Regions from separate parts of the Leptolyngbya sp. AN02str genome, predicted to be linked through region 1. Evidence: riboswitches for the same ligand, from Rfam matches in the RefSeq annotation. Region 1 holds a riboswitch; each other region holds the start of a gene.
What was found. Region 1 has a riboswitch for cyclic di-AMP ahead of ACQ4M4_RS27245 (glycosyltransferase family 4 protein). Riboswitches for the same ligand answer to the same signal wherever they lie in the genome.

Region 1 (10,946 bases):
CTTTGACGCGATCGCCCCGCCGCAGTTCCGTTGAGTTGACTTCTTGAATAGAACCCTCTGGCGTGAGTTTGCGAGCAATCGTTTCTGATTTGGTTGATCGCAGCGCATCTGCCTGGGCTTTACCGCGTCCTTCAGCCACCGCTTCAGCGAAGTTAGCAAACAGCAGCGTAAACAGCAGAATTAGGGTAACAAGACCGTTGTAAAACCGCTGACTCTCTCCGGCAACTACACCAAATAGGTCTGGAAAAATTGTGAGAATCGCTGTGATAATTGTGCCAACCCAGACGATAAACATGACTGGGTTTTTTACCATCACACCGGGATGCAGCTTAACAAAGGATTCCCGCACTGCTCGTTGATAAAGACCTGACGTATCTACTTTGGGCGTATGCCGCCGATCTTCACGCGGTCCGTGAGGTTGTCTAGGTCTGGAGGATTCAGTTGTTGTCATAGTTCTAAACTCAGCCGTTGTTAAAGATTCAGAACAGCAAAAGCATTCAGGAATGGGTATACCGTGAAACCTGCGTTAAGCTGCTCCCAGGGCAGCACGGGCGATCGCAAAGCTTTCTGCAATTGGCCCCAATGCCAGCACAGGAAAGAAGGTCAGCACACCCAAGATTAAAATTACGCCTGCGGTGACAGTGGTAAACAGAGGAGTATCAGTGCGTAACGTTCCACTAGTTTCTGGAACAGGTTGCTTTCGCAACATGCTGTCGGCTAACAGGAGCAGGGCAATGATTGGAACATAGCGTCCGGCTAGCAACGAGAAGCTGGCGGTTAAGTTCCACCACAATGTGCCATCTCCCAAGCCTTCAAAGCCAGAGCCGTTATTGGCAGCGGCAGAGGCATACTCATAAACCACTTGTGAAATGCCGTGATAACCAGGGTTGGAGATGCCTGCGAGAGTATCTGAATCGGGAACTCCTACCGTCCCGGCAAACGCCATTGTGATGGCACTGGGGATGAGAATGGCGATTGGGTGAACCAGCAAAATCACGCTAGCTAAGGCAATCTCCCGCTTTTCGATCTTGCGTCCCAAAAATTCAGGAGTTCGTCCTACCATCAATCCGGTGACAAACACAGTCAGAATCACAAACACAAACAGATAGGCAGTTCCGGTACCCTGTCCACCCCAAACGATTTGCAAGAAGAGATTGAACAGCGTTGAAAAGCCCCCTGTGGGCATGAGCGAGTCATGCATTCCATTCACGGCACCACACATCGTACCTGTTGTGGCGATCGCCCATAGCGCAGTTAATGCCCAGCTAAAGCGAACCTCTTTCCCCTCCAGGTTAGGAGCCTGGGTGACACCTAAAACTGAGTTGACTAATGGGTTGCCCTGGTATTCCTCAATGGCTGTAGCAACGGTCAGTACCGTGAAGAAAATAAAGACCATCCAGAACAACAGCCAGGCTAGCTTCTTACTGTTAGCAAAAATGCCATAGGTGAAGATCAGTGCCGCCGGAATGCAAACCAAGATGAAACAAGTGATCATGTTGGTCAAACCATTGGGGTTCTCAAACGGGTGAGCAGAGTTAATCCCAAAGAAGCCGCCTCCGTTTTCACCCAATTCCTTAATGATCTCAAAGTGGGCGACAGGTCCCCGTGCAATGTACTGGGTTGCTCCTTCCAAAGTCGTTGCAACCGCAGGCCCAGCCCAGGTTTCAGGAATTCCCAGAGCTACCAGAACGATCGCTCCCACAATGGAAATGGGCAGCAAAATTCGCGTAATGGAGAGCGTGACATCGGCGTAAAAGTTACCCAGCGGTCTACCGGTTAAGCCCCGAATGAAGGCGATCGCCACTGCAATTCCCGTTGCTGCTGAGGTAAACATCAGATAGCCCAACGCCAACGCCTGACTGGCATAGCTAAAGGTCGTTTCACCCGAATAGTGCTGTTGGTTCGTGTTGGTAACAAAGGAAATTGCCGTATGCAGTGCCAAATCCCAGGTGGGAGCATCTAGATTTGTGGGATTAAGAGGCAGCACACCCTGGAACATAAAAATGAGGAACACCAGGATAAACATCGCTAGGTTGCTATACAGCACCGCGCGAGTGTATTGCCATCCCGTCATAGATTCCTGTACTTGCAACCCACCTAAGCCATACATCACCCGCTCTACTGGACGCATAACTGGGTCAAGCCAGGTTCGATGTCCCAGAAAAACATGAGCCATGTAGGCTCCAAAGAAAGGTGAAACTACTATCAGGAGTAGTAGGTATATGCCAATTTGAAGAAATCCTTCCAACATAAGCTGAAATCACAACTAAAAATAGAAGACTGAAACATCAAACATTAGAACTTGGGAATTCGCCTTCGTTTCTACAACCCTTTTACCGAGTAGGACTGATTCTCCCCCTACAAAGCGGTAGAAATCATCAATGGACATTGCAGAATTACCCATTCAGGTCAAGTACTCAGGTTGATGGGGAAAGTTTATCCAACGGATGACACGCAGTATGCTAGGAGGAGGATTTGACTTTCTTCAAGTGAACCTTTAATAGAGGCACCAGTGATGAATCAAGCGACACGACAATCAATACATCTTGATCAAGCACAGTTGGGTTTTCAGCCGCTACAATCACGTTGTTATCACGAATCAAACCCAGAATATGCATGGGGCAGGCAACGTGTTCTGCACAGCACTGAGACACTGTCGGCAGTGCAGGCTGTCGAATTGAATCCTAATCTCATCCACCTTATGCCCTGAAGAAGCCATTTCTACACCGAATGAAACACTGTAGCCATCTTTCCGTTCAGTAACCTGAGCAGTAGAGAGAACCGTTTCAATCTCAATATTTAAGCTTTTTTGCTTGTAAGGACAAGGTATAAAAACCAATTTAAGCTAAAGCTAGACAGTTTGATATAAACACAGATATATAAAAGCGTTTAGCGTGAGCGCTCTGTATTTATATCAAGGATATAAATTGCACCTAAACGTTTTCTTTTATTCCGATCGGACGTTGAAGTTGTGCCAACTTATGTTTAATAGCTTCTAATACTGAAATTAAAATGCTGCGACACTTACTGAATCAACCGAAAGCAAATTACTTCAAGCAATCGCCCTCTGTGATTCAGTGGTTAGTTATTAGTATGTTTGTTCTGGTCATTGCTTTAGAATTTTCTACACCGCCGCCCTATGTATTTGGCTACCTTTACATTGGGGCGGTGCTGCTCACGAGTGCCCGGTTGGGCCGTAGAGCAACCATTCTAGTGACATCTGTTGCAGTCACATTGACAATTCTAAATCTGGTCATTCCTGGGCTAGAGCCAGTGACCTTAGCCACAGTTGCCAATCGCCTCATTGCGGTAATTGCCTTAATTGTGACAGGGTGGCTCAGCGATCGCAATCGATATTACGAGGAAGCAATCATTCGGCAACAGATGAAGCTGTTGGCACAGGAAGAACTTGCCCAGGTGCGAGAAGACTTTGCCTCAACTTTAACGCATGACCTAAAAACACCATTACTGGGTGCAATTGAAACCCTCACCGCATTTCGCCAGGAGAAGTTTGGGCCAATCACCGTTTCTCAGCGAAAAGTGCTGGATATCATGAGTCGTAGTCATCAGACAACCCTGCAACTGGTAGAAACGCTCTTAGACGTATACCGCAATGACACAGAGGGTTTGCAGTTGCAGTGCCAGCCCGTTGATCTGGTTAAGGTGGCAGAAGAGGCGATCGCCACCTTAACCAACCTCGCCTCCGCCCGACAGATTCAAATCCGGTTGACGTTTGATGATTCTAACTTTCGTCGATCGTTGTGGGTGCATGGAGATATGCTGCAATTGCAGCGGGTCTTTGTCAATTTAATCTCAAACGCAATCTATCACTCTCTACGAGGGAAAAAGGTTGAAGTCGTCATGGCTTCCCGCGATACGACTCACGTTGTTAAAGTCATCGATAACGGTCAAGGCATTTCTAAGAACGACCTGCCGCTGCTATTTGAGCGGTTTTATCAAGGAAGTGGCGATCGCCAGCCCAAAGGCTCCGGACTGGGACTCTATCTTTCTCGGCAGATTATTGAAGCACATGGCGGTACAATTTGGGCAGAACAGCATCTTCCTCAAGGTGCCACCTTTGGGTTTCGCCTACCCGCCTACTTAGCGAATGCTTCACCTGTTGCGAAATGATCAAACCTAATCCGCTGCAAATCTTGTTAGTGGAAGACGATGAACTGTTTCGTCTGGGTCTTTCAATGCGTCTGCAGCAAGAAGACGGACTAGAAGTAGCCGCTGAAGCAGAAGACGGCGAAACGGCCGTTGAGTTAGTTAAGCGCCATCCGCTGGATGTTGTGGTTCTAGATGTTGGGCTACCGGGTATCGGCGGGGTTGAGGCTTGCCGTCAGATTAAGCAGCAGCAACCCGAACTTCCAGTCTTAGCACTCACCTCGCATTCTCAGAAACCCCTGATTGCTCGGTTAATTGAAGCAAAGGCACAGGGTTATTGCCTCAAAGGAATTGCAGCAGAGAAGCTAATTTTGGCAATTCGCTCTGTTGCAGCAGGAGCCTCCTGGTGGGATCGGGTAGCAACTCAAGAATTGCAGGCTGCCTTTGCAGGCGATCGCCTAGTTTCAAATCTAACTCCGCCAGAAGCATTAGACGATCCACTGACTAGCCGCGAGCATGAAATTTTGGCATTGATGGCGGCAGGCAAAAGCAATAAGGAAATTGCTACAATACTTTATATTGCTCCTGGAACAGTGCGAGTTCACGTCCACACCATTCTACAAAAGCTAGAAGTACACGATCGCACTCAAGCAGCTCTAATTGCCGTTCAGAAGGGCTGGGTTTTGCCGTAACGACAACGACAGGCAATAAACCGAAACCTGGTTGAAGAACCCAACACTAGATAAAAAAGGGGTGCAGGACAAAGCCCTACTCCCCTCCCTCTAAACTGTGTAGATCAAGTTAAACCACAGCCTTATAACCATTCCTGGACTTTAGCTTGTGGTTCTTAACTCTGGTTTGCGGCAAATCTTGCCTGTCTTTCTGGAAATAACAAATTTCAACAAGCGTTGGCCGTATCTCTAATGCAGCATGAAATTGGCTAACTACGTCATCAACAATTCTGGAAACGTTTTGTTGAAAAAAGTCTGGCTCAAATCCATAAAATACTCGGAATAAACTGTCGGCAAATCTTTGAAGAGATCGCCTCCTCTCCTCATTCTGAGTTGCCTTCGCAGTCATGAGAATCTTCGTATGGATTGCGGCGATTCTATCGAGAATCTCTTCCGAATCTTGTAAGGTAACTTCACCGTAATAGTCAAATTTGATACCAAGATCATCTATCTGGTACAGGCTGTCTTTAATCTTTCGCTTCAGTAAATTAGAGATTTCTTCATTAAAGATCTCACTGACCAACGGATTCCGCATGTAGTTATTTCTAACGTGGTTTTGAACCGCATCAACATGTGCCGCTAAAATGTTATCTTGCTGTATCCACAGGCGATAGATATAATCTTCAAACCTTAGCCGAGTTGGAAAGAAAGGAGGTAAACCCAAGCGATTGTCATATCCAGCGACTCCACAGTCCATTCGCCAGTTTTTGTTTGTCACAACGGGTCTGAAATTAATGAGAACATATAGCTCATTCAAATCATCGGGACAAAGCTGCTCTTCATTGTTGAGATACATATGAACGAAATCGAGCGTGTCAATGTCATTCGTTCCTGTGCGAAACGTTTGGGCTATTTTGACCACTGCATCCTCTGAAATTTCTCCTTCCTTCAACAACAGAGAATTCTCTCGAAAGTAACCTTTTGTTGTGTTGGTTTCTAGCTCCATCGTAGTATCAACAACAAACTCACCGATCTCATAGTTCTCTGGCACCTGACTGACTCTTTTCCCCAAAACATCTTCAAACGCGGTGAGTAAGTCAAAGGATCGATGAACATACCCGTTTTCCTGAGGTTTAAACAATTTACCCCGGCAAATTTCCTCAGTAGCTAAGGATTCTGGACTGGTTTCAATGAGTGCGTCGGGTCGCATATCATCATCTGAACTGATCATCAGATGCCCCAACGTGTACATCAATGTGAAATTACGATTGCCGCCATAGCTGGGACGAAATAGGTTCCTGACCAATGACTCCAGTTTGCGATCGCGCAGTCTCTCATTCAGGAAGTTAATAAACTCCTCTTTTTCACGAGGCCCAACGTAAAAGATCTCATTAACTGTTTTAGTTCCCTCTAAAAGCGGATAATACTTCTCGTGATTTGCCAAACTTGAGTCATCAAAGACGATGATTTTAGGAGCGTGTCCATTGGTCCAGAAGTTATCGTCGTATTTCTCAACGGTTTCCGCTACGTCTCGTAGTCGGTAAGTTGGAATCACAAAAACAGTCTCTTTGGGTTTCATTTCTACTCAAGATAGTTGAAATTGTCAATGGTTCAATGCTTATCTAGGGCAAATTTTGCGGCTAGCGTTGACTCGTAAATGCCACAGTCTTTTTAAGACTTTTTGCCTATGTTCCGTAGTCAAACGCTCTCCAGATGCAATGATGTTGAAGTAGTAAGCCAGCTCTTCTAATAGAGCTTCACACTCTGCCTCTGTACGGGCGTGGCGAATTTCCCGTGCCCGATCTCTCAAGTAGGTAATGCTCATAGGGGTTGCTTATTCATCTCACAAATGGGATGTGGAAGAAAACGTGTCGTCAATTCCTAACTGCTGGCTCGCAAATTCAAACTGTTGCCAAAGAGCTTTGAGACTCTGATAAGCTTCTTCAGTAGAGATTTTTCCGCCAGTTTCCAGGTTGGCAATGTAGCCAGTGCGCTGGGCAAACTCTTGCAAATTTGCGTTAAATACTAGATTCGCAGGGTTAGCTTGACCGCGATAGGGCGATCGCGAATAGAGAAATTCATCTCTGGTAGTCATTCCTTACCGTTCCTACTGCAACTTTTTTAACTGGATTCGGTGTCCGTTTCTAACGCATCGCTGTGCAAACCATCTCTTCTCACAGCAACTTGTCGTCTTCGCTCTAAAATGGCTAGCCCCATCACTCCTACTAACCCAGTAGCACCGACTAAGCTCATACCACCCAGATTGTCATCTCCTAATCCAGACATTGGTAAAGCCGCTGGTGTAGAGCGCTGGAGAGGGCTTGTTTGAACGGAATCTATATGAGCTAACAGAGTTACAGCCGTCGTAAACAAGCTCACATCCAGGATTAGAAGACTAGATCTGACAAAATTGAGGAAAACCTGTTTCATCTTGAACAATGCATTGCTCGCTAGCAAAAATATCTTCATGCGGCAACAGGAGTAGGCTTGTGAGCGAACGATGGCTGAGACAGCAAGGTGCTGTAAAGTTGACTCATCCTGGAGGCAACACTATTCCAACCAAAGGCGATTTCAGCTCGCATTCGCCCTGCCTCACCCATCTGGTTTCGCCAATTTGGACTGCTCAGAACCTGATCCATTGCAATTGCAAGTGCTGTATCGTCTTTGGGAGGAACCAGTAGCCCCGTCACTTGTGGAATGACCGTGAATTGCAATCCCCCGACCTGGCTGGCAATAACAGGAGTACGGCTTGCCATTGCTTCAATGGCAACCAAACCAAACGGCTCATAGTGACTGGGCACGACACAGACATCAGCCGCCGCATAATAGAGAGGTAGTGTTTCATCCAAGCGTCCTGGAAACTCTGTGCAATCTGCCAACCCAAGAGATGTAACCAGGTTCTCAATTCGCTCTCGTTCAAGCCCATCACTTTGACCAGGACGGCTGCCGCCACCAATGATTAATTGGAGTCCGTAGTGGCAGAATTGAGAACGAGCTGCCGCACGTACCAGGGTTTCAATTCCCTTGCGCGGATCAAAACGTCCCACATATAGAACGACGGGCGCATAAGGGTCGATGCCTAGATGATGCCGAGCCGTGAGTCGTGAAACACGCCCAAATCGCTCTAAGTCAGTCCCACATGGAATCATGTAAATTTGCCCCTTTGAAGATACCAGGGTACGAAGCTGTTGCTCTTCTTGGGGGCTGGTTGCAATTACACAGTCCACTGTCTCCAGACAAGCTTTCTCGACCGCTAACCGGGTATCAGCAATTTCGGGAAGCTTGGAAATAGACTGGTATTTAACAGCGCCCAGTGAGTGATAAGTATGTACTTGTGTGAGCGGCTGATGCCGCTTTAGCTGCATTCCAACCCAGGAGGATAACCAGTAGTGGGTATGCACTAGGGGATACTGAATTCCTTGCTGGTGTTGAAATATTTGAAATGCTTGCACAAATTCAGGTAGATGGCTAAACAGGCGATCGCGATTCATAAACTCCTGTGGCCCAGCTACCAGACGAATGGTGCGACAGTTCGCTGAATGCTCCACTATTGCAGGCTGAGTCGGGCTAGTCTTCCGAGTAAACATATCAACCTGCCACCCTTGTTGAGCTAATGCCTGACCCACCTGCCGGACATAAACGTTTTGCCCTCCGGCTTCTTCTTGCCCGATCTCTGCTGCCGGATCGCCATCAACGGAAATAAGTGCAATGCGATTAACTGATACTGAAAACATGGTAAAGTTTGCCCTTCAAGGTTGAAAACATCTGCAGCGCGATCGCGTATGCATGGCAAAGAACGCCAATGCAAGGAAAAGGAGTTCTACCTTTCTATCAACGCTGAAAGCAGCTACAGTGAAGTGAACAACGACTTACTAAGGACACTGACAAAATCAGATTATCTAATTAAATGCTGACTCTTCAGTCTCCCCTCAATGCCGACGGAGTTAGCTGACGGGCTAGAGCTGAGAGATGCTCTCCCAAAAAGGTTTGCCCCAAAAAAGTTTGCCTCAAGCAATGGTTCCTCCGCTTCAATCACTTCTCAATCACTTGCTACTGAAGAAGGATTAAATTAGGCTGACCTATTCAATTGATGGTGCGATCATAGCAATGCAAATCTGTGCAAAACAATATATCCGGGATATACGTGATGGGTATACATACCTGTAACGCAATTCGATCGCACTCAGACTACAGAGAAGTGTGCTTCGTTCCTTAAGTGATAATTTTGTGCAGGTAACATGAAGGGTATATCAGGTATAGAGCCACAATAAACATCAATTTATATCGTCTATACCTTGTAATCGTTGTCTGATAATTTCAAGATCTAATCATAGGCATCTAGATCTAGAGCAATCCTAAATCGGTTGTGAGAATGGGGTGTGGGGGCGGTGCCCCCACGCAGGGGTTCCCCCCCTGCACCCCTCTCACAAATCAAATAGGATTGCTCTAGTTAGCAACTGTTTGGCAAAGAAACGGTTGCTGGCCTTTTTATGGCTGTTTATTCTCTCCCATGTGCCAGTACAGCCGCTCAAATTTGCTGGGGGCGATATGCTTCTTGGTCAGTCTAGTTCATCACTCAATTGTCGTTACCGCATCATTAAGCTGTTAGGTCAAGGAAGTCTTGGTAAAACATTTTTGGCAGTTGATCAACAGCAAGATCCAGCTTCGTTTTGCGTAGTTAAGCAACTGTCCCTAGAATATGAGACAATTCCTTACCCACACTCAGCACACGTGTTTCAGCAGGAAACGCAATATCTCAGCCAGCTAGGCGAACACCCTCAAATTCCCGCATTTATTGACACTTTTGTCCAAAATCATCAGGCGTTTATTGTGCAGGAATGGATTGACGGGCGGACGCTTGAGCGAGAGACATGTAGTGCACTGTTTAAGGAGTGTGAGGTTCGATCTATTCTTCAAGAACTGCTGCCCGTTCTGCAATATCTACACGATCGCCACATTGTTCATCGTGATATCAAGCCTGCTAACATTATTCGTTGCAAGACTCCTCCACATAAACTCCACTCCAGTCAGGATGGAAAGCAAGGAGAGTTGGTTCTGGTTGATTTTGGCTCCGCCATACGCCTTACGTCGATCCATCAAGCCAGCACGGAAACTCTGATTGGGAGTGCCGAATATGCTGCACCAGAGCAAATTAGGGGTCAGGTTGACTACACGAGTGACTTATACAGTTTAGGAGTCACCTGCTTACACCTATTGACGCAGATGTCGCCATTTGAACTATACGACGGTGGCGACAGTTGCTGGAGATGGCAGGAGTATTTATCAGAGCCGATTAGTTTGTCTCTTGAAATGGTTCTCCGCAAGATGATAGAGCCTGTAGCGAGACAACGATATCAGTCAGCCACAGAAGTTTTGGCTGATCTAGAGACATCATCCACACAACCAGAACAATCAGATTTCCCTTGGAGGCAACCTCAACAAATTGATACCTCAAAAAAGAGGTATCAGGAGAATCATCAAACCTGGTATTTCTTGAAACCCGAAACTGAGACCTCAAGCTTTGCCTACAACGTTGCCGCATTCTTAACTCCGCGTCTTGCTGGCACAGCAACACAGCCCAATCAAAAGGAACTATTTTCAACGAAACGATGTAAAAGTTCCAGTAGAAGTCGGAGCAGCTTTATGAACAAGATGCAGAACTATGCCGCTCCAGTAGCGAACCACGAAACGCGAAATGCCATCAATTTTGTGTTCTTTTTTCTGTCGTGTTTTATATTGTCTTGTCTCGGCTTCGCGTCCTTGATTGTGTTCATTTCTACTTTTGAGCAAGCGTCCAACCCATCACCAGTAGAAACGCAGAACTGGCGATCGCCAAATGCTGATCCTGCATCCAACAATTTCGACACGTTTAACTCTTCCAACTTGAAATGATCGTCCCTATCTCCAGGCAGAGACCCCCATGACTGAAACACCTGAGCAACACTCACCAGTATCCCATTTGGGGGCGCAAATGGCTCTTTCTATAATTTCAAACAGAAGAATTGAAAGGAACGATCAAAACTGTCGCGCTATTTTTGTCATTCCAAACTACGAATCAGCAATTCAAGCATTTAATCAGCTAATTCTGGCTGGTTTTTCCAGGGCAAACGTTTTGATCGTTGGCAAAGAGTGGATGGCTTGTGATGAGTTTAACCATAACGATGAGTT
Region 2 (10,946 bases), on a different contig from region 1:
AGAATGGGGGAGCACTCCGGCAACTTGCGCTGAATATATATCTTCCACCTTTTCCTTGAGCTGATTAAAATCAAAAATGGTAGGAGCTTTATTCACAATCATAAAAAGCTCTGGAACTTCTAGCTTTCTGGCAACATCTACCGTCACGGCGGTTCCCTGATAGTCTTGCTGATCAGGCCTTAAGACTAATAACAACACGTCCGAAATTGTGATGGAAAGCAATGTTTCCTCATTCAATCCGGGATGAGTATCAATAAATAAATAATCTAGATCAAGCTTATCAATGAGATCTTGAAAGCCGTCATTCAATAAATTTACATCGTAACCTTCTCGCAAAATACGGGCGATGTCACTAGCTTTTACACTGGAAGGGACAAGGTAAATGGCGCTTCGAGATGTCCCTTTTCCTTGTAATACTGAAGAAACATCGTAGGCGGTTTCTTCGATGGGCAATCGCCCCCAAAGGTAGTCATTGAGCGATCGCTCTAGAGAGCTTTCGTCATACCCAAATAGAACGTGAACCCCTGGAGACTGAATATCTGTGTCCACAATGCACACTCGGTTGCCTCGGCTCGCTACAATCGCTGCAATATTTGAGGTCGAGTTTGATTTGCCAGTTCCGCCTCGATAAGAGTGAATAGAAACTATCTTGGGCATAATATAAGTGAAACCTTATATAAGTGAAACCTTAACACCACAGAGTAAACTGAACCCACCTTCACATGCCTAGACTAAGCTATAAAGCTTCATCGTTATTTAAAATCTTTACTATAAAGAACATCCCTCTTGATGTTTTGTTAGCTTGACTTAAGCATTGATATATAATCAAACCCATTGACGAGACGGATTGTGTTTGGAGTCAATCTTTAATCTTGAAAGACTCGACAAAATTCGAATGGTGAGCTATTACAAGTAGGACAATATACCGAGACTGAGTTGCCAAAATTTATTACCTTGTCTTAAATATGGATGTATCTTTGCTGACTTAAACCTGCTGACAGCTTTACCGAAATACGTCATCAGCTCCTCTTGCTAGCTTAGTAAACTTGCTCTTTACATCATCCTCATTCCCCCTTTTGTTTCTATAAAGCATGGCTAAAGTTCTTTCGTTTCATGCAGCTCAGCATGGGGTGGGCAAGTCTCATATCGTTGCGAACTTGGCTGTGATTCTTGCAAAATACGAAAAACGAGTTGGCATTTTAGATGCTAGTGCGGCCTGGTCAGATTTTCACCCTTTGTTTAGGGTGGAGCAGTCGGTGCTTGATCCGTTATTGAACTACTATTTGTGGATCGCTGAACAGCCAAATTCAGACTCCTTTCAAGCCGTTTCATCTTGCCCTCAAGGTCGCAATGTTATTTTGATTGGGAGCGGCGTTGAAATTATTCCAGCCAAGGCTTCTCTCAAAGATCTAGAGTCGTTGTTATTGACGGGGTATAGTGTTACCGCGTTATCTCAACGTTTTGAGGTACTGGTAGAGCGATTGGCCCTGGACTATCTGTTGCTCGATGCACCTGTTGGCTTTGGCCATCTTGCCTTATTTTTAATGACGCTGTCGGATAAATTAGGCCTTGTTGCTACGTTAAAGCCACAAGATTTTGAATGGTTAGCTGTCATGTTAGAGGTGGCTCAACGGTTAGCTATTCCGCAACATTTTTTGGTCATGAATCAAGTGTTGAATGAGTATGTTCAAGCTTCTGTTCAAACTCAAATTGAGTCTGTATTTCAATCACCCGTGTTGGGAATGTTGCCGTTAGCATCAGAAATTATGGAAATGGGAAGTTGCGATCTCTTCTGTTTGCGATACCCGAATCACCCTATTACTCAAACGATGGAGGCGATCGCCCATTGTTTAATCGAAGATTAAATGTATCGCCCACAAGACCTATTGGTCAGGATCTATTGGTCAGGAGAAGTTAAATTAAATAACTCCTCGACAAAGTTAAATAAAAGTTAAAGATTGCCAATCTCATAAAGCATCGAATTTTGTTTCAATCTATTGCTAAATATATTGATTCGTTGACGATTAAATACCTGAATGTTAGCTTAAGTATTGTACTGAATCTGTATTGGTCGGCCTAATTTGGGGAATATCATTTAGTTAGGAGTCATTGTAGCCTTTTCACAATAAGGCTTTCCCCCAAAACGGAGGAACCACTTTATTGGGGCGTATCTCCCCTAAGGAAGACGCAAAACCTTGCTCCAAAGCGCTTGAATAGAGACGCTGTTCTTAAGGTTTTCTTTATTTTTCCTTGAGTTGGGAGAGGGGTACCTCTCGGCCCTAGCCCGTCAGCTAACTCCGTCGGCATTGAGAGGAGATTGAAGGAAAGAATTTTTTTGACTTGACTTCAAAATCCTCAGGTTGGTTGAGAATGACGCTGTTTCATTCTTGAGCCTGCTCTTCCAAGAGTAAACGCCCTGCGTCGTGCACTAGACTGCCGACCTGTTTCTATCGCGTTTTATGGAGTTGCAAATGGTCCTGAGTCGATGTCTCATTGGGCAGGAAAACTGTCTCTCGCTGTTGTATCAATTTTTAATTGTTAAATTTCGCGATGAAGCGCCTGTTCACAATTGGGCGATCGCTTGTGTTTCCAGCGTTGATGGGGAGTCATGCTGACCAAAATCATTGCCTCCAATCTGTGCGATTAGCCAGTGTTTGATCACATTGCTATAGATGGCAATGTTTGGCGTGATTGTGCGATGAGTTGTGTCTACAGGCTAACTCCAAATTTTATTGCAATCTTCCTAGCTACAGGCTTATTTAGAGGAAAGGGCTGTGAAAATTAAGTCCATGCTTGCACGTTTACAGAATGGGTTGGGAGATTCCAACTTGATGGACCACATGCTGTTGTCTTCGGGGCCAGCGTCTTTAGAAACAGCAGAAATCCAGTCTAATGACGTCATCAACCTGCTGATTGGTTATAAAGGTTCTCCTAATAGCCAAGTTGCATTGGATTTAATGTTGTGGATTGCCCATCAAACCCGCTTGGCTACGCAAAAACAGGTGATGGTGCATGTGCTGTATGTCGTGGATCAACCCCTTCAGCAAAAAACGAGAAGACGCTCTACAAACCGACACTTTTCCAAAAAGCACGCCAATAAAAAAGAAACCCTTGCTTTGTCTCAATCGGTTGGTAGTCTACGTTCTGCCCAAACAACCGTGGCAACACCGTTAAGACGAAAAGAAACGCTCCGTGCTCCGTTGCCCCATTTGTCTCACTTGTCGGACTGCTTGACGGGCTGCCAGGCAGAGCTTGACCTTGTGCCAAAAACGCCGCTTGATCAAGCAGATTACATTTTGTGGCAAGCTCGATGCTTAGCAGAAGAGTGGCGTGGTTCTTTGGAGGCACATCTGCGGTTTGGCAGCTTAGCGGAAAGCCTAAAGACTGTGGCTAAGGAAATGAAGATTGATCTACTACTACTTGGCTGTAGCTCTCTTGACCATCCACAGTTAGCGGAGTTAGCCGATGATTTTCCTTGCCCAATTCTAGGAATTCCATCTCAGTTGGAAGAAGGGTAATCGCCTGCATGGATTGAGCGACTGTGTTAAGTGACTCGCAAAACCAGGCATTGTTGGAAGGTGGGTGCTGAGATTGTCAACATGGAATGGCTGTGCCGTGGCATAAACCACGGCCGATTGTGAATGCCGTTGCCCGGTTACAGACCGACGTTACCCCTTAAACTTGTAGGTGGTTGTCTTTGGGTCTGTAGGTTTATTGCCAGCTATGAAGCTTGTTTTTTTCGGCACCCCGCAGTTTGCAGTTCCCAGTTTGGAAGCGCTCATTCGGCACCCTGAGTTTGAGGTGGTGGCTGTGGTGACGCAGCCTGACAAGCGTCGTGGACGGGGTAGTGCGCTGAGTCCGTCTCCTGTTAAGGAAATGGCAAGCCAGCATGCGATCGCGGTATGGCAACCGCGCAGCGTGAAAAAGCATGCCGAAACGTTGGATTTGCTGCACGCTAGCAAAGCCGATGTCTTTGTGGTGGTGGCCTATGGGCAGATTTTGTCTCAAGAAATATTGGATATGCCTCGCTTGGGCTGTGTGAATGCCCACGGCTCGCTGCTGCCATACTACCGGGGAGCGGCTCCAATTCAGTGGAGTTTGTACCATGGGGAGCAAGAAACAGGCATCACAACCATGTTGATGGACGCAGGCATGGATACTGGAGCCATGCTGCTAAAATCGACAACCAAGATTGGCCTGCTGGATAATGCTGTGGATTTGGCCAAAACTCTGGCCCAGCAGTCTGCCAATTTGTTGGTAGATACGTTGAAGGGTTTGGAGTTGGGCACGATTGAGCCAATTCCCCAAGATGAGGCGACGGCAACCTATGCTCCCCTCATTCGCAAGGACAACTATCGCCTGGATTGGTCATGGGGGGCGATCGCACTTCACAACAAAGTGCGCGGCTTCTATCCCAATGCGGTGACGACCTTTCATGACAATCCAACCAAAATTTTGGCGACTGTACCATTGACACCATCAGTGCTGCCCCAATTGTCCCAGGACTTGCAGGCCCTGGCTCCGGAGTGGATGCCATTGCTGAACAAGGCTGCCCAACCCGGCACGATCGTTGGCATATTGAAAGAACAGGGAGCGATCGCCCAAACAGGAGATGGATTGCTTTTGTTAAAAGAAGTACAGCCCGCTGGAAAACGCGCTCAGTCAGGATGGGACTTTGTGAATGGGAGCCGCCTGTCCCTTGGAGAAGCGATGGCCTAGGAGAGCTGAGCTGTACATTCCAAAATGAGCCGTTGATTCACAGTCGCATAGGGCTGAATTTCCAATGCTTTGCGAAATGCCTGAATTGCTGCAACGTATTCGTTGAGTGCGGCATGACAAAGCCCTTTGCCATGTAAGGCCCCAAAGTGGATGGGGTTAAGTTCAAGGGCAATTTCGCAGTCTTCTAACGATTCGCGATAGCGGTTTTGCAAAAAGTAGAGCACGGCTCGTCGATTCCAGGCTTCGGCAAAATCGGGCTGGGTTGCAATCACTTCAGATAGTAAAGTCTCAGCCTCTTGAAATGCGCCAGACTCCATCAAAACTTGACCACGTTCTAGAAGCTCCAGCCCATAGATGCCCTTTTGCATAAACCACATGCGCCATAGTTCTGCCGTGGCGCGATCGCGCACGGTCTCATCTGGCTTTTTCAGATCTTCTAACAGTGAGTGAATTGTAGCGTCATCCATACAAGCCTCCCATGTTTGATAACTTGCATGTCTGGATTGTGAACATCTCTCTACTATTCTTACTGCTTTTTGTAGTGGCGGCAATCACGGCACGGGCCAACAGGGTTCACCCCACAGCGCAAAATTTCGGAGTGAGCATTGTACAAGCACGTTGCATCCCCAACTACCCATTTCTCGCCCCAAAGGGTGCGCTCCTCAGAGTGGTGTACCTGCTGCACATAAAGGGCAATCTTTTCAAGCTGATACTTGCCAGCCTTGAGTTGGTAGCGGTGACGGCGCTCTAATACTGTATAGGTCTCCCCCTTAAGGTCGAAGTAGGTGCCAGGCTGAGTACTCCCATCCAGCATGACATATCCCAACGATTGTCGTGGGCTATTGAGAATGACCTCGGTGGGGAGAGACTGCTCCTTATTGGGTTGCATGAAGTCTCTATTCTTTTAGTTTTAAGGATGGTATCGTACCCAGTTCACAGATGTCAGGCTGATGTGTTCATCTTTGCAGCTAACGTGAATTTCGGGAAGGGTTAGCTAATTAAAAGTCCCTTCCGTGTTTTTACGGGTGAGGGGTATGCATCCATACAAGTTGTGGGTTTTGCTGGCCTATGCTAAATGGGCAAACGACATTTGAGGCATGTCAGTAGGTATCTGGTTATGAGCAAACTTCAGCCTATCCAAATTGATGAACACACGGTTATTTATATTGAGGCAGAAGAGGGAATCGATACCTCTGGAATTTCTGCTGGTAATGGATACAATAATGGCTACGAAAATGGGAACGGCTATGGAGCGGTAGAAGGTGAACAGAGCCGTACTTCGAAAGGGATCGTTACGCGATCGCCCCAGACTGATGTGATGACTGCCCGAGTGCAAACTTTAGAAAATACGATTCGTTACTACACAACCTATATGTTGAATGGGTTTAAGAAGATTGCGATCGCTGAAGTTAAAAAAGTCACATTAGAATTTGGGGTCAATATGAGCGGCGTGAGCGGTATTCCCTACATCGCATCGGGAACGGCTGGCTGCAATGTTCGGGTTCAGGTTGAGTGCAGTTTTGACAATCAAGACAAACCAAAGCCTCAGTAGTTTGACCTTAGTAATTTGACGTTGTATCTCCTTTTATAACTGTCGCTAGTGTAGTTGAAACAGTTTTAAGGATGGCTTTGCTATCCTTAAAACTGTTTCAAGCAGGCCGTTGGAGCAGGAGCAATGTCTATCGCAGTAGTTTGGCAAGTTTAGCGGCGGACGTTGCGTGTCATATATGATGAGAAGATGTGATAACAAGAAAACTTCACCCAAGTCTCGTGAAGCCCAGTATTAGATCTCCTCTACAAATCGTTGTGCGGCAGAGCCAGGAAACGATTTATGCTTCCAAAAAGCCATTTGTGCAGGGGGCGATTCATATGGCAACTTGCGTGATTTGATTCTGCTTTGTCATCTCGCCAATTGACCAATGGTTCAACCAAAGTTTAGAGCTAAAACGACTCGCTTAGACGACTAGATTCCTGTGTGGGCTGGCTCTTGAATTACCGAATGAATCGTTTGCAGTAAATCTTGAATCGTGTACGGTTTTGCAAGATAGCTCTTGATGCCCCTTGGTTCTTTTAATTTATCACTAGGCATAAAACCACTGACGGCGATCGCCTTTAAATCTGGATGAATTTTGCACAGATGTTGAATTGTTGTGATGCCATCCATGGATGGCATCATCATATCAACCAGCGCAACAGAAACTTTGTCCCGATATTGACTTACAATCGAAATCGCTTCTGCTCCACTGTTTGCAGTTAGCACTCGATAGTTGTAGGTTTCTAATGAGATTTTAGTCATCACTAGAATTTCGACTTCATCATCGACGACTAATATCCACTCCGCATTACCTTTCGATGAACCTGTTGATTCCTTCGGTTGAGTCGCTAAACCTTCGATCGCGGGTAAAAAGACTTTAAATTCTGTTCCAACTCCAACCTCGCTAGAAACATCAATAAAGCCCACATGGCTTTTAACAATACCTCTGACTGTAGATAGGCCCAACCCTGTCCCTTTACCAATCTCTTTCGTTGTAAAAAAGGGTTCAAAAATTCTGTCAATAATATCATCCGTCATTCCTACTCCTGTGTCCTTAATCGTGAGACACAGATAGGAATTGACCGATGCATCGAGATTTAGGCGAGCATAGGATTCATCAACAAATAGCTTTTCGGCTGCAATGGTAAGAATGCCGCCATCTGGCATGGCATCCCGCGCATTAACAACCAAGTTCATAATCATTTGATGCAGGTGAGTCGCATCGCCAGAAACAGGCCACAGATCTGGCTCTAAATTGATCTGGAGTGCGATCGATTTTGGGAACGTCTTTGCGGCGATTTGCTCAACTTCGTAAATTAAGTCTTTCATTTGTATGATGGTGGGTTTGCTCTCCACGCCTCGTGCAAATTGCAGAACCTGCTTTACTAGCGCTGCGCCGCGTTTTGTGTTGGTCTCAATCACTTTAAATAGCTGCTGACTGCGCTCATCAGCATTCGGAAACTTCATTTGTAGAAGTTGGGCTGTGCTCAGCAGCGGCGTCAAAATATTGTTCAGATCATGGGCAATTCCTCCTGCAAGGGTGCCCAGGCTTTCCAGCCGCTGCGCTCGCAAAAACTGGCTTTCGAGCTGTTTCTTTTCAGTGATGTCAGTATTCACCACAAGGATTGATTTTGGCTGTCCTTGAGCATCGCGCATTAATGTCCATCGGCTGGCAACAATGAGTTCTTTTCCTTGCTTATTAACTTGACGGAGTTCGCCTTGCCACATTCCGTGCTTAACTAAATTTTTGTGAATGATTCCTAGTTGATCGAGCACTTCCAACCGATACAACAGTCGATTAGAGTCTTGATCCATCACTTCTTCAATACACCATCCATACAGCTGTTCTGCTCCTTTGTTCCAATACTGAATTTTGTGATCCATTCCCAGAACTAAAATGGCGTCGGTTGTGATGTTGAGCAATGCTGCCTGTTCACGGATTTTATCTTCGGCTTGTTTGTGTTGCGTTAGGTCAAGCACAAAACTCACGATCGCTTCCTGAGATTCGTCGAGCAATGCTCCGCCAATCATGACTGGGATGCGGCTACCGTCTTGGCGAATATATTCTTTCTCAAATGAACTAAAGGCCCCTGTTTGGAGTAATTCCGCGATCGCTGCTTGGTTTAGGGATGTATATTCTGGTGCTGTGATCGTTTGCCAGTTAACTTGGCCTGCCTCTAAATTAATGCGATCGTATCCAATGATTTGCAGAAAAGCATCATTTGCGTCTGTAATGACGCCATCTATTTTGCTGAATACAACTCCGATAACATTTGATTCAATTAAATGTCGAAAACGTGCTTCGCTTTGTATCAAAGCTTTGAAGGCATGTTCGCGTTCTGCTTCAACCTGCTGTCGATGGTGAACTTCTTTTTCTAAACGTTCATTTTGCTCGATTAATCGCTGAGTGAGGTTTTGCAGCCGAACATGGGTATTGACCCGGGCTAAAACCTCCTCATGGTTGAGGGGTTTTGTCACATAATCAACTGCGCCAAGGTTTAAACCTCGCACTTTATCGGCATTGTCGTTTACAGCCGTCAGAAAAATTACCGGAATATCTTGTGTGCTTGCATGTGCTTTGAGGCGACGGCATGTTTCAAACCCATCAATACCCGGCATGAGAACATCAAGCAAAATCAAATCGGGAGGTGCATATCTTGCAAGGGCGATCGCTCTTTCCCCATCTTCGGCAATCACAACCTTAAATCCATCCGCTTCCAGCAAATCGAGTAATAACTCTAGATTTGTGGGGGTATCGTCCACGATCAAAATCACGCCTTTTTTAGCTACATCTCCATTCATAAACGCCTCTAAAGTTGATTCAAAAAATCTAAAATCTGTCGTCCCTTGAACTCTTTAGCCAGCTGTCTCAAGTAAGCTGCAAAAGGCTGCAACTGCTGATCAGCTTCTGCTAACTGGGTGGCTTGTTTTGTAATTGCTCGCAGATCCCCTCGCATTGCTAAATCGATCAAAATGGTGATGTCTTCTTTCGGTGGCACGACGAAGCTAAGCGTCGTTGAGGCAAAACTTGGCATCTTGGTTTCGGACTGGCTCCGGTTGGAATTTACGTCTGTCCCCTGTGCACCGTCGTATATCCAATCTAGGGTTAAGTGTTCTTGTAGCTTGTGCAGTAAATCATCTTCTTGAATAGGTTTTGCCAAAAAATCGTTGCAGCCCACCCTGAGGCTTTGTTGTCGATCAAACTCAAAGACACTAGCCGAAACTGCAATAATCACAACGTTTTTGAGCGATGGCATGGCTCGGAGGCGACGAGTTGCTTCAAATCCATCCAAATTAGGCATAACTAAATCAATCAAAATTGCATCTGGCTGAAAGGTTTGTGCTTTGTGCAACCCATCCTCGCCATCTACCGCATCCATCACATCAAATCCAAGGGGTTCTAGAAAATTCACCAAAATCGCGCGATTGGTTGGCTTGTCATCAACGACTAAAATCTTGCGTTTGTGCCCTTGGAAGCCAGTAATGGTGCCCTGTAAAACTCGCTCATCATCGAGTGTTCCTTCAGTAGCCCATAAACTTAGATCAAACCAAAACTTACTGCCGACTCCAAGCTCACTGCTAACGTGCAAGGTTCCGCCCATTTTTTCAATAAGTTGCCGACTGATGGCCAAGCCTAAACCCGTTCCTTCGGTTTTCTGCCGGTTTTCGCCTACTTGTTGAAACGGTTGAAAAATCTCGTCCAGGTGATCGGCCGCAATGCCAATACCGGAATCTTCTACCTGAAAGCGCAGCTTTTGCTCGTGATATTCCACAGTGAAGGTGATTGTGCCCATTTCGGTAAATTTGACTGCGTTGCCTAGCAGGTTGAGCAACACTTGGCGTAGTCGCTTTTCATCAGCCCGCACAACCTTGGGTAGAGGAGAGCATGGCTTGTAGAGAAGAGAAATGCCTTTTTGTTCGGCTTTGATTTTGCAAACTGCTGTAATGCTCTGCAAAAACGCATCGAAATAGAACTCTTGTGGATACAGTTCCATTTTGTGCGCTTCGATTTTTGATAGGTCTAATACATCGTTAATGAGTGTGAGCAAATGCTCTCCACACTGGTGAATCACGGTAATACGACTTTTTTGCTGATCAGATAGGCTGCGATCTTTTTGACAGATTTGGGCATATCCCAAAATGCCGTTGAGTGGGGTACGGAGTTCATGGCTCATATTTGCCAAAAATTTGCTTTTGGCCTGGTTCGCAGCTTGTGCTAACTCCTCTGCTCTTTGGCGATCGCGCACTTCTTGTTGAAGCTGCGCCGTGCGCTCGGCAACTTTCGCTTCTAGCGTTTTGCTATAGTCTTCTAGCTGTTCGTGCGATCGCTTGAGCTTAGTATTGGCCGCTGCTAAATCTTGATAGAGACGAGCATTTTCAATCGAAATAGCAGCCTGAGATGATAAAAGCTGCAACACTTCCACTCGCTCAGATGTGAATACATCAGTCGTCAAGTTGTTCTCCAAATAGAGAATGCCAATGAACTGGCCCTGATGAACAATTGGCGTACACAGAATAGATTTAGGCTGATATTCCAGAATGTAAGAATCGAAGGTGAATAGTCCCTCACGACTTGCATAACTCAGAACAACATTTTCTTGGGTTTGCCGAACATAGTTAATGATAGATAGCGGTAAGTTGCTGTCATCCACTATCACAGATTGTTGAACAACAATCTCATCTTGATTAACGT
Region 3 (10,946 bases), on a different contig from region 1:
GAGTTCGGGGCGAGTGGTGCATTCCTTGGTTGGTCGCGATCCGGTGAGCAGATTGGGCTTGAGCAACACGCGATCGCCCGGTTTTACAAAGGCTTGCATACCACCTAGCGGTTCCAACATGGCGGTAACGCAGGCTTGCACATGGTCGTACTCGTAGGAAGCAGCGCGAACAAAGCTAACAGAGGGACGCATACACGCAATCAAACTTAAGAAAGGAGTTGGCTTTTAGCATAACGCACCATCCAACTCCTTTCGATGACTTGGGCACTCCCCAACCTGGGGTTCCCACCCCATGTTTTCTACGGCATTACCCTTTGCGATTCAGCGCAGTTACCCGCTCCGCATTGCTAAACACATCCTCACCCTGAAGCTGGGTCAACGGGGGTTTCATTTCCATCTTCAACACATTGTCAACGTTGATGAAAAGCGTCTGATCTTGCAGATTGACAATCCACCATTCCTTTTTCAGTAAGTGCCGAACCTCAAGCTGGGTGGTTTGCAACGTGCCGTCATCTTGCAGGGGCATGTACAGGTTGAACGACTCGCTCGTGCCGTTAATGTAATGCACCGTAATTTGCGTGTAGAGACTGTCTTGTGTTTGCATTGATCGCCTCCAAAGGTTATTACGAATTGCCCGAAGCGGAAGGAGCAGGCATCGCGCTCATTTGCTCCAAGTTCAACACTTGCGCCAAGTCTGCCTCGCTCATTAGCCCCTTTTCTAGCACGATTTGCCGTAAAGACTTCCCAGTTTCGAGGGATTCTTTGGCAACTGCCGCTGCGTTGAGGTAACCAATGTGGGTATTTAATGCGGTCACCAGGGCCAAACTTCCTTCGGCATAGGTCAAGCAGCGATCGCGGTTCACGGTAATCCCCTTGAGGCATTTGGTGTTCAGTGCATCCAGGGTATTGCCCAACAGTTCAATACTGTGGATGAGGTCGTAGGCAATGAGCGGCATCATCACATTTAGCTCAAGCTGGCCAGCCTGGGCGGCAATGGCGATCGCATTGTCATACCCCATTACTTGAAAGCACACCATCGAGGTCATTTCGGCCAACACTGGGTTGTATTTTCCGGGCATGATGGATGATCCCGGTTGCACAGGCGGCAGTTGAATTTCCTTGAAACCCGTTTTTGGCCCCGAATCTAGCAGGCGCAGATCGTGGGAAATTTTGGCCAAATCTTGCGCCAAGTTGCGCAGACAGCCCGATACGTTGACAAACGGAGCCATGCTCTGCATCGCCGCCATCAAATGAGGGGCCGATTGCAGCGGCTTGTCAATGAGTTGGGAAAGGACTTGAGCCACGCGTTTGCGATAGTTGGGATGGGTATTCAACCCCGTTCCAGCGGCGCTACCGCCCAAGCCCAACACCGTCAAATCCATCGATGCCGTTTCAATGCGCACCAGGTGATCGGCCAAAATTTGCGCCCAAGCCCGAAACGTTTCTCCCATACGCACAGGCACCGCATCCTGCAAGTGAGTTCGGCCCGAGCGCACCACATCTTGATACTCTGCCGCCTTGGTATCCAGCGTGGTAATCGCTCCGGCCAACGCCGGAAATAAGCTGTGCTCCAATGCCAACAAGCCTCCAATGCGAATGGCCGTCGGAATCACATCATTGGTGGATTGACCATAGTTCACATGATCGTTGGGGCTTACGCGCTGGTAGTCGCCCTTGGTGCCCCCCAGCAGCTCTAGCGCTCGATTGGCCAACACTTCGTTGACATTCATGTGGTGCGAGGTTCCAGCTCCGGCCTGGTACACATCCACCACAAACTGATCCCGCAGTTTGCCCTGTAGCACTTCGTTCGCCGCCTGCACAATGGCCTGCCCCACCTCGTTGGGAATGCAGCCCAATTCGGTATTCACAATCGCGGTTGCTTTTTTGATCAGCACGCAGGCATCCACATACGTGGACAAAGGCTTCAGTCCGCTAATGGGAAAGTTTTCAACGGCACGCAGGGTTTGAATCCCGTAGTACACATCATCGGGGATTTGACGCTCCCCCATCGAGTCTTTTTCTGTCCGCATGGCGATCGCCTGTTTAATGAGTAGTTCGTCGTTTTGAACTTATGGCTGAATGGTAGAGCTGACTGCCAAACTCAGGGTTGAGAACACCTCAACAAAAGTCGCTAAATTTTCAGCAAGTTGACCGAAGCACATAAGTCTTGAGTGTGTTGGAGAGAATGGTGAGATAAGTTAAGTCATAATTTTAGATTCAACCTTGATGGATCACGCTGCTGTGGTCGATCGATTATCCCAGTCCAATCCCCACCTCTGGAGACACTTTCCTCAAAATTGTTGAAGATAGATATGAACCAACCATGACCCAATAACCCGATCCGTAAGTTCACCCAAAAAATGGCTCACCTTCGCCAATTGATACTGTAATTCGAGTGAAATCAACACCAAAACATTATCAATTGTTTGAGGAAATTTATGCCGCGCCAGTGTTGAAATGTTTAAGCTCAGATCATGGTGGATCTGTTGTCCTACTTTCACACAAGTAGCGATGTTGATTGAGCGAGTTGTGCGGCTTGGCTTAGGCCGGCCATCTCACGAAACAGCAGGGTGCTATGTAACGGAGCAATGGTCATGTACAAAGAGATGGCTTCAAGCTTGAGCTCGTTCCTGAATCGTCAGCACGTTATGGACCAAGATAAAGATGTTTACACCTGGTTGAGCCAGGGAACAGCCTTATTTGTGATTGGACGCTATGAAGGTGCGGTTGCGCGATTTGACAAACTGTTGCGGCTGCATCCCGACCATTTTGAGGCTTGGAGCAAGCGGGGATATGCCCTGTACGAAATGAGGTTTTACGAGGAGGCGATCGCCAGTTTTGAGCGAGCACTTGTGCTGAAGCCGAAGTATGTATTGGCATGGCATGGCAAGGGTATTTCCTTAGCAAAATTACAGCGCTTTGAAGAGGCTGTTACGAGCTTTGACCAAGGGCTAAAGCTCGATGCTTATGATGCCAAACTTTGGTACAACAAGGGCTACGCTTACAACTGTTTGTTTCGCTATCGTGAGGCCATTACCTGTTTTGACCATGTGGTAGAACTGCGGCCTGAAAATTACCGCGCTTGGTACAATCGGGGATATGCACTTGCTGCCTTGCGCCGCTACGATGAAGCGCTGAGCAGCCTGGATACAGCGATCGCTATTAAACGTAATTGCTACTACGCCTGGAACTATCGCGGAGTCGTACTCACCAAGCTTGGTCGCTATGAAGACAGCATTTCCAGTTTTGATAAATCGCTGAGAAGCAAAGAAGAAAACCCCGAAGCCTGGTATGGGAAAGCCTGCGCCCATAGTGCCCAAGGCGAAGTGGACTTAGCAATTCGCAGCCTACATCGGGCAATTGTCCTCAGTCCTAATCTCTATCGGGTCATGGCTCAAACGGATGTTTCGTTTGACAATATTCGTCAAAATACAGAATTTCAACATCTGATTGGGCCTCACTAAACTTCATGGCAATTCATTAGGAAATTGCAGACCCAAGAATAGAAATTGAGCAATAGGTGACTGCACGCGGACACGCTTGTGCACCGTTTTTCATCATCCGGCTCTACAGTTTTATCAATGGCAATCCTCCATGATAAAGCCCCTGATTTCTTACTCAGAAATCAGGGGCTATTAGGCGAATACACAAGTCAGCCTTTTAAAGCAAAAGCAGGCTAACGGCATCACCAGAAGTTTTGAAAGGCCAACTTAAAAATGGAGTGTCGGCGTTATTTATCTATGTCTATAAACTATCAAATGAAATCCGAAATTTATCAGAATTCAAGCTTTTCTTTAGGGTTCGTTATATCCGTTTATATACAGAAATATTCCACCAGGGGTATCAAGCATTTCTCGGACCGCATTTGAGCGGGCGATCGCCCTGTACAGGTTATATCAACCCGCCACAGCAGCAGGCCTGCTACACGATGTTGTGCGAATGATTCATGCTTCATCCAATTCATACAGCAGGTCTAGAGTTGGCCTCAGTTGCTTTCATCACAGCCCCAACACTCTGAAAAAGCCCTTCCATGCACTAGTGCACAAAAGGGCAAGATTCAGTCTCGTGACACCCAGCTTACCGATGCCGCAGCAGCAAAAGGTTTGCCCCTGCGCTGCCAGCCTCCTCTAGAGATTCTTAAAGTATTGCTCTAGAGCCTCGCAGGTCACGTCTGTCATGGAAATACCGCGCTCCGTTGAGAAAGCTTTGAGCTTTTCGTATACGGCATCGCGCACACCAATGCGGTATCGTGCTTTGCCAGAACTCTTGGCAGGAACGGTAGGAACGGTGAACTGCCGCAACGCATCAAACCCAACGCGATCGCAGAAGTTGCCAAAGCTTTCATTGGGTTGGCGGTTCTGCTTAAAGTTCAGGAACAACGGCTCTAGCAACGCTTCCAAATCATTCACGTGCACCTTTTCCGCAAAGGGACGAGAAAGGCGAGTTTGGTGGGGATCAGCCCCCAGCCAGATCTGGTACGACTCGGGCGACTGCCCCACAAATCCCAACTCCGCCAGATAAGGCCGCGCGCAACCATTGGGGCACCCTGTCATGCGAATCACAAACTGTTCGTCCTTGAGACCAACTTTGTCAAGCAGGGCACGCACGCGCTCCAAAATGCTAGGCAATACGCGCTCTGACTCGGTAATGGCAAGGCCACAGGTCGGCAGGGCAGGACAAGCCATCGACAAGCGCTCTAGAGAATCGATCGCCTCAACAGTTGGGACGCCGTGATCGGTCAAAATTTGCTGAATGGCTTCCTTGGCAGCAGGATCAATGTCGTACAGCAGCACGTTTTGGTGAGGGGTAACCCGCATGGGCAAAGCAAATTTGGACTCAATTTGGCGCAGCGCTGTTTTAAGTTGGAAGGTACCCTCATCTTTGACTCGGCCATTCTGAACCGAGATGCCCAAAAACAGCTTGCCATCTCCCTGCTCATGCCATCCTAAAAAGTCGAGATACTTGAACTCGGGTAGGGGCTTTGCTGGCTGAATGGACTTACCAAAGTAGCGCTCAACCGCTTCACGGAATCGCTCCACTCCCCAATCATTGATTAGATATTTCATGCGGGCGTGACGACGATCGGTGCGATCGCCATAATCACGCTGGGTCGCCACAATCGCCTTCACAAAATCATAGATATCCGCTTTATCGACATAACCAATCTCATCGGCAATGCGAGCAAACGTTTCTTCTTTGTTGTGAGTTCGACCTAAACCGCCGCCAGCATATACGTTAAAGCCCAACAGTTCACCTGCGCTGTCTGTAATCACCACCAGGCTTACATCTTGTGAGAACAGGTCTACCGAGTTATCGCCAGGTACGGTCACGGCACACTTAAACTTGCGTGGCATGTAGTGAGTGCCATAAATCGGCTCTTCTACATCATGAATCACCGTGCCATTGCCGTTACGCTGACGAGCCGCTACCACATCGGGGTGTTCCTCAGCAGATAAATACTTCTCACCATCCAGCCAAATTTCGTAGTACGCGCCCGTTTGGGGAGTCAACAAGTCTGCAATATGGTTAGCGTATTCCCAAGCATATGCATAATCTTTTCGGTTTTGGTATGGGGCGGGCGGGGCCATCACGTTACGGTTCAGGTCGCCACAGGCTCCTAGCGTCGAGCCCATATTTTGCACAATGGCCGCAATCGTGGCTTTCAAATCTTTCTTCAGCACACCATGGAGCTGAAATCCCTGGCGAGTCGTGGCCCGCAGCGTACCACTGCCGTAGCGATCGGCCAATTCATCCAGAACGAGATAGAGCTGAGCCGGAATGAACCCACCTGGGTTCCGAGTCCGCAACATGAATGAGTAGTCTTTCTCCTGACCTTTGACCCGGTTGTCCCGATTGTCTTGCTGGTAGGAGCCGTGGAACTTCAGGATTTGAACCGCCTCTTCAGTGAAGTGCGTTGTGTCTAATAACAGTTCAGTAGCAACGGGTTCACGCAGTTGATTGCTACGCTCTTTAATCCCTTCAACTTTGGAAACCTTAGAGACTTGGGCAGCGGCAGGTACTGAGGTGGGAGACATAAGCGCAGTAACAGTTTTAAGTAATTGACGGACTAAGGCAAGGGGTGGTGCGAGAGCGCACTCTAGGCAAGCCACTGATTCACACTATCCCGATAGAGATTCTGGGAAATCATAGCTATTTTATCACTCGCATACCGAAACCATAGTGCCGATCCGCAAAGAAATTCGGCTCCAACACTAAAAATTTATTCTTTCGTTCTTTCAATTGAAAAACGTGCAAAGCCTGAGCTTGCTACTACCCGTGCGGCTGATCCAGTTGTGACCTGGTGGGCAAGGTTCCGATTGTCTACCCAGTTTTACTGGATATAGACCTAACTGCTGTTGATGGGTAGAACTTTAATTAATTGTTAAATTGATGATTCAATTTGCATGATCACCAGCTTATTTTAACCAGGACTTGTGCAGTTGAATGATGTGTGGGGCGCTAAGCGCCCCACACATCATTCAATCCCCAGGTTTTTCGGATGAAGTGCGTAAGTCCTATTAACGTCAGTTCAGTCCTGCAACGGTTGATGCGAAACAATGGCTGAGCGCTTTTGCACAGGGCTTACCAGTTTGGTAAGCCTTGGTTCAACCGGGTTGAACTGTGCGATCGCCTTTGAGTGTCCCTGATCCAAAAAGCCACCCGATGCAGTACATCGAGCGGCTTGAGGCTTATGCGACTAACCTTATTGGCTTAACCCTATGCGCTAACCGAAAGGATTGCCAGGAAGCGCCTTCAGCTTAGAAGCGATAAGCAGCGCCGAGTTGGAGGCTTACCGCTGCATCGTTGCTGTTGCGGTAAGCATCGAAGCCAACTTTGGCATCTCCGTACACCACGACATTGCTGAGCACGGCTGTTTCAACGCCAGCAGTGATGACGGGCGCATTTTTGTCGCCTAGAGGAGTCGAGTTGCCTTCATTGGTAACGAAGGAGTAGCCACCGCCCAAGTACAGGTTTGTGTTGGGAGCGATCGCCGCATCGTAAGTGACGATAGGCATGAGTGCGACAGAATCATCACCAAACAGAGCAGCACCCCGAACAGAGACAGGAGCCAAAGGCACATCAAAACGTCCCTGAACATTGGCACCAAACGTGCTGTCACCAGAAGCATCTTCAGTTACTCCTGCCGAAATACCAGCGCCGAGGTAGTTACCATTCATACCGCGAGCCAGGGGCAGCGCCGAAGCAGAGTTGGCTGAGAATACAACTGGAGCAACGGCCAAAACAGCCAAAGAAGAGAGAGCAGCGATCGACTTAATAGAGCGTTTCATGTCAGTTCCTTCCATCGAAAATAGGTGAGAGAATGGCTCAAGAGACGAATCAATTTAGTTCTTCAAACGGCTATGCATTGCATACAAAAATGAGTTGTTTTGAGCGTCAATTACAGCCAGTTTGAATGAACAAGAACTTGAGCGCATTAAGTTTTAAGATGGGTTCTAGCGATAAGAAGTTCCTCTAACGTTGAGTCAATCTTCTTTCCTTGCGAACCTATTACTGTTGTATTTCGAAAAAACAAATCCAAGGTTTATCAAGGTTCTCTTTCCAAACTGTCACATGACTTTCGTTGCATTTCTCGTAACAGCTTCGAATCTCATTCAAGCCAGTTTTAAGACCTGATATTTTAAGCACTGATAAACGGGTTGAAAGGACGAATGAAGTTCCTTCCTTGTTCCTCTTTGAGCTTTAATTCACCCAGTTGGGGGATGGATGCTAATCATGCGGTTAAGTTGAAAAGTGCTCATGTTTTCTTCAAGAGTTCAAACTGTTGTCCAAATTTTTCACATGAATTTGCACATGAGTATGAGTAAAAGCAGCAAAGGATGAGATCAAAAGGATAGCGATCGCCAAACGGAATCAAGGCTTAAGCTGTGAAAATTCATTTTGTTGAAACAATTTGCGATTCTTGATAGCTAACCGAAGCCGTACCTGATACAAATACTTTTTTGCATCAAGTACGGTAAACCGTAAATTAAAATCGGTAGTTTCTAACTGCTTTTGGTCATCTCCTATACCAGGCTTATCCCTTTGGGGTGATGAGTTGACTAAAAACTTTTGGTAAGCTATTCTCGCAGCAAAACTCATAAGTCAGCCTAATTCAGTAAGGCTTGAGTTGCCGAATTGGCTAATCAAAGCACCTTACTGGAGCGGAGGAACCAAACTTTGGGGCATATCTTTTACGGAAGGGAACTGAAGAAGCCAGCTAGAAACTTGCAATTTTCAATTGCTTACAGCTCTAACTGGTCATACTCAAAACCTTCAAAGGAAGGGCAACTCTCAGCCCTAGCCCGTCAGCTAACTTCGTCGGCATTGAGAGGGACTGTACAATCGGCACAGTTGCTTGCAAAGTCGCTTTGCACAATTGTTTTACGGTTCGATTTTCGTCAGTATCCTTCAATTTCAGTATGCGGCTTTGTAGTAGTTTTGTGCCGGCTCTGACACTGAGGGTCCAATAACTATTGCCTCTGGTGTCGAGCAAAAATCGTGAACCATGAGGTGAAAGAGTCAGTCATGTTTCCAGATCAAAATCGGCGAATTGCTCTAATTTCTGTTGCTGGCGACCCAGCAGCCGAAATTGGTCAAGAGGAAGCTGGTGGCCAAAATGTGTATGTTCGCCAAGTGGGCGAACATTTGGCAAAGCAGGGTTGGATCGTTGATATGTACACCCGCAAGAGCCATGCAGATCAGCCAGAAATCGTGCAGCATTCTCCAACCTGCCGCACGATCCGCGTTCAGGCTGGGCCGTTAGAGTTTCGTAGCCGTAATGAACTGTTTGAGTATCTACCCGAGTTTGTTAGCTCAATGGAAGCGTTTCAGCGCCGGGAATCGGTATCTTATTCGCTTGTCCATACCCACTATTGGTTGTCGTCTTGGGTGGGGATGAATCTACGGCAAAAGTATCCACTGGTGCAGGTTCACACCTATCACTCATTGGGAGCCGTAAAGTACAAGGCGATCGCTCAAATGCCTACTGTGGCGATGCAGCGTCTGCCGGTCGAAAAAACCTGTCTTGAGACGGTTGATTGTGTTGTGGCAACTAGCCCGCAGGAGCAAGCTCACATGCGGGAATATGTTTCGGAACTGGGCAATGTGGTGATTGTTCCATGTGGCACCGATATTCAACGCTTTGGCAATGTATCGCGCCAGGAAGCGCGGGCACAGCTCGGTTTAGATCCCGATGCCAAGATTGCCTTGTATGTGGGTCGATTTGACCCACGGAAAGGGATCGAAACGTTGGTTCAGGCGATCGCCCAGTCCAAACTACGTGACCACGAAAACCTGCAGCTAATTATCGGTGGCGGTAGTCGCCCTGGTAAAAGCGATGGGAATGAGCGCGATCGCATCGAGAAAATTGTTCACGAGCTAGGCATGCAAGACATGACGAGCTTCCCTGGTCGGTTGGATGAAACGAATCTACACCTATACTATGCGGCAGCCGATGTGAGCGTTGTGCCCAGCCATTATGAGCCCTTTGGCCTAGTACCTATTGAGGCAATGGCCAGCCGCACTCCCGTTGTGGCCAGCGATGTTGGTGGATTGCAGTTCACCGTCGTTTCTGAAGAAACAGGTTTGCTGGTACCGCCCAAGGATGTTGATGCGTTTGCTCATGCAATCGATCGCATTTTAGAAAACGACACGTGGCGAGCCGAATTGGGCAACAACGGTCGCCACAGAGTCGAAACCTATTTCAGTTGGGAGGGAGTCACCACTCAGTTGGGGCAGCTCTACGACAAACTGATTCAGGGAAACGCTAAGAATCTAGAGCAAAAGGAGACACCGCAAGTTGCGGCGTAACCGCTCTAGCCGTTGAGCGTTTGGTGCAATCAATTTTAGATGCATCGATAAGATGAATAAAAAAAGAGTTCATGGCTATAGTTCGTGAACTCTTTTTTAACGTCAGTTTCGATTAAGGGCTGTTCTGAGGTTTGCGCGCTGCGCAAACCTCAGAACAGCCCATCCATCAGCTAATGTCTTGAACTTTTAACATCCAATCCAGCACATCTGGATCTTCGTTAAACGAAATAAGATTTAGGTGTTCTGGATGGGCAATCAGCTCTTTTGCCAATAGGAACCCCGCAATAGTCCAAGTTTGGTACTTACGGGATGCTTTGCCCACCAATCGACCATGCCGACCGTCGTAATATTCGGGCCACTCGTCCTCACTCAGGCGTTTTTCGGCAATGGCGATCGCCCGCTGAGCCATATCAACGCGTCCTGTCTTCACCGCTGCCGCCGCCAAAAACCACATGAGCACTGGCCAGTTGCCGCCATTGTGATACGACCAGGGCACATTTTTGGGATCGCACCCAGTCAAAATCTTCCATTCCAAGTCAGCCACGGCAGGATAGCAAATCTTCATTGGCATGTAGCCCACCAAATCTTGCCACCGCTGCTCGATTAAATCCATGATGAGCTGAGCTTCATCATCACTCACCAGCGAACTAATCACCGCCATCAAATTTCCCAGCGTAAAAAAGCGGAAATCCATCCGAGCTGGCCCTAAGTTTCCTGCCAAAAAGCCACCTCGCTCTGGCATCCAGTCATGAATCCAGTCGGGAATGGAGTCGGGATAGATGTTGAACTTGTTAACCGCCGAAATCCCAAATTCTTCGGCTCGGTAGCGATAAATATTGTTGAGTCGCTTTAAGTCCAGCCAGTAGTACTGGCGGATGTGATAGCTCAAACTGCCCAACCGCTGGTTCACAATGTGGTAGTAAATGTCGCGCTTGAAGCCGGGAAGTAACAGCTCCCGCGCAGCTCGCAGTGCTGCGTAAAACAAAGCCTGAATTTCGAGCGGATGCCCATCTACACCCATGCGACGGTCAATCATAAACGCGCCATCGGGCACCAACATGGTGGGATACATATCGAAGCGATCAGCCAGGCACAGCTTGAGAATCCACACGATACCCTGCTGAAAATCGGGCTGA

Region 2: another riboswitch for cyclic di-AMP. It lies ahead of ACQ4M4_RS26510 (universal stress protein); the one in region 1 lies ahead of ACQ4M4_RS27245 (glycosyltransferase family 4 protein).
Region 3: another riboswitch for cyclic di-AMP. It lies ahead of ACQ4M4_RS24720 (glycosyltransferase family 4 protein); the one in region 1 lies ahead of ACQ4M4_RS27245 (glycosyltransferase family 4 protein).

What each region holds. Positions count from the first base shown of each region.
Region 1 covers NZ_JBNXVR010000064.1:3,964-14,909, reverse strand. The annotation lists gene kdpB (potassium-transporting ATPase subunit KdpB) at 1-451, opposite strand, end outside; gene kdpA (potassium-transporting ATPase subunit KdpA) at 527-2,251, opposite strand; gene ACQ4M4_RS27275 (sensor histidine kinase) at 3,013-4,131, shown strand; gene ACQ4M4_RS27270 (response regulator) at 4,128-4,799, shown strand; gene ACQ4M4_RS27265 (hypothetical protein) at 4,909-6,357, opposite strand; gene ACQ4M4_RS27260 (hypothetical protein) at 6,397-6,603, opposite strand; gene ACQ4M4_RS27255 (DUF7219 family protein) at 6,622-6,873, opposite strand; gene ACQ4M4_RS27250 (hypothetical protein) at 6,900-7,064, opposite strand; gene ACQ4M4_RS27245 (glycosyltransferase family 4 protein) at 7,244-8,512, opposite strand; cyclic di-AMP (ydaO/yuaA leader) riboswitch at 8,697-8,863, opposite strand; gene ACQ4M4_RS27240 (protein kinase domain-containing protein) at 9,240-10,670, shown strand; gene ACQ4M4_RS27235 (hypothetical protein) at 10,699-10,946, shown strand, end outside.
Region 2 covers NZ_JBNXVR010000058.1:5,028-15,973, reverse strand. The annotation lists gene ACQ4M4_RS26520 (MinD/ParA family ATP-binding protein) at 1-657, opposite strand, end outside; gene ACQ4M4_RS26515 (MinD/ParA family ATP-binding protein) at 1,092-1,865, shown strand; cyclic di-AMP (ydaO/yuaA leader) riboswitch at 2,104-2,321, shown strand; gene ACQ4M4_RS26510 (universal stress protein) at 2,790-3,518, shown strand; gene fmt (methionyl-tRNA formyltransferase) at 3,724-4,719, shown strand; gene ACQ4M4_RS26500 (tetratricopeptide repeat protein) at 4,716-5,186, opposite strand; gene ACQ4M4_RS26495 (DUF6464 family protein) at 5,246-5,608, opposite strand; gene ACQ4M4_RS26490 (CU044_2847 family protein) at 5,837-6,271, shown strand; gene ACQ4M4_RS26485 (hybrid sensor histidine kinase/response regulator) at 6,683-9,055, opposite strand; gene ACQ4M4_RS26480 (AAA family ATPase) at 9,064-10,946, opposite strand, start outside.
Region 3 covers NZ_JBNXVR010000048.1:11,850-22,795, reverse strand. The annotation lists gene ACQ4M4_RS24750 (DUF362 domain-containing protein) at 1-192, opposite strand, end outside; gene ACQ4M4_RS24745 (hypothetical protein) at 308-604, opposite strand; gene ACQ4M4_RS24740 (aspartate ammonia-lyase) at 624-2,030, opposite strand; gene ACQ4M4_RS24735 (tetratricopeptide repeat protein) at 2,649-3,464, shown strand; gene sir (sulfite reductase, ferredoxin dependent) at 4,128-6,035, opposite strand; gene ACQ4M4_RS24725 (hypothetical protein) at 6,759-7,289, opposite strand; cyclic di-AMP (ydaO/yuaA leader) riboswitch at 8,120-8,339, shown strand; gene ACQ4M4_RS24720 (glycosyltransferase family 4 protein) at 8,527-9,810, shown strand; gene ACQ4M4_RS24715 (glycoside hydrolase 100 family protein) at 9,977-10,946, opposite strand, start outside.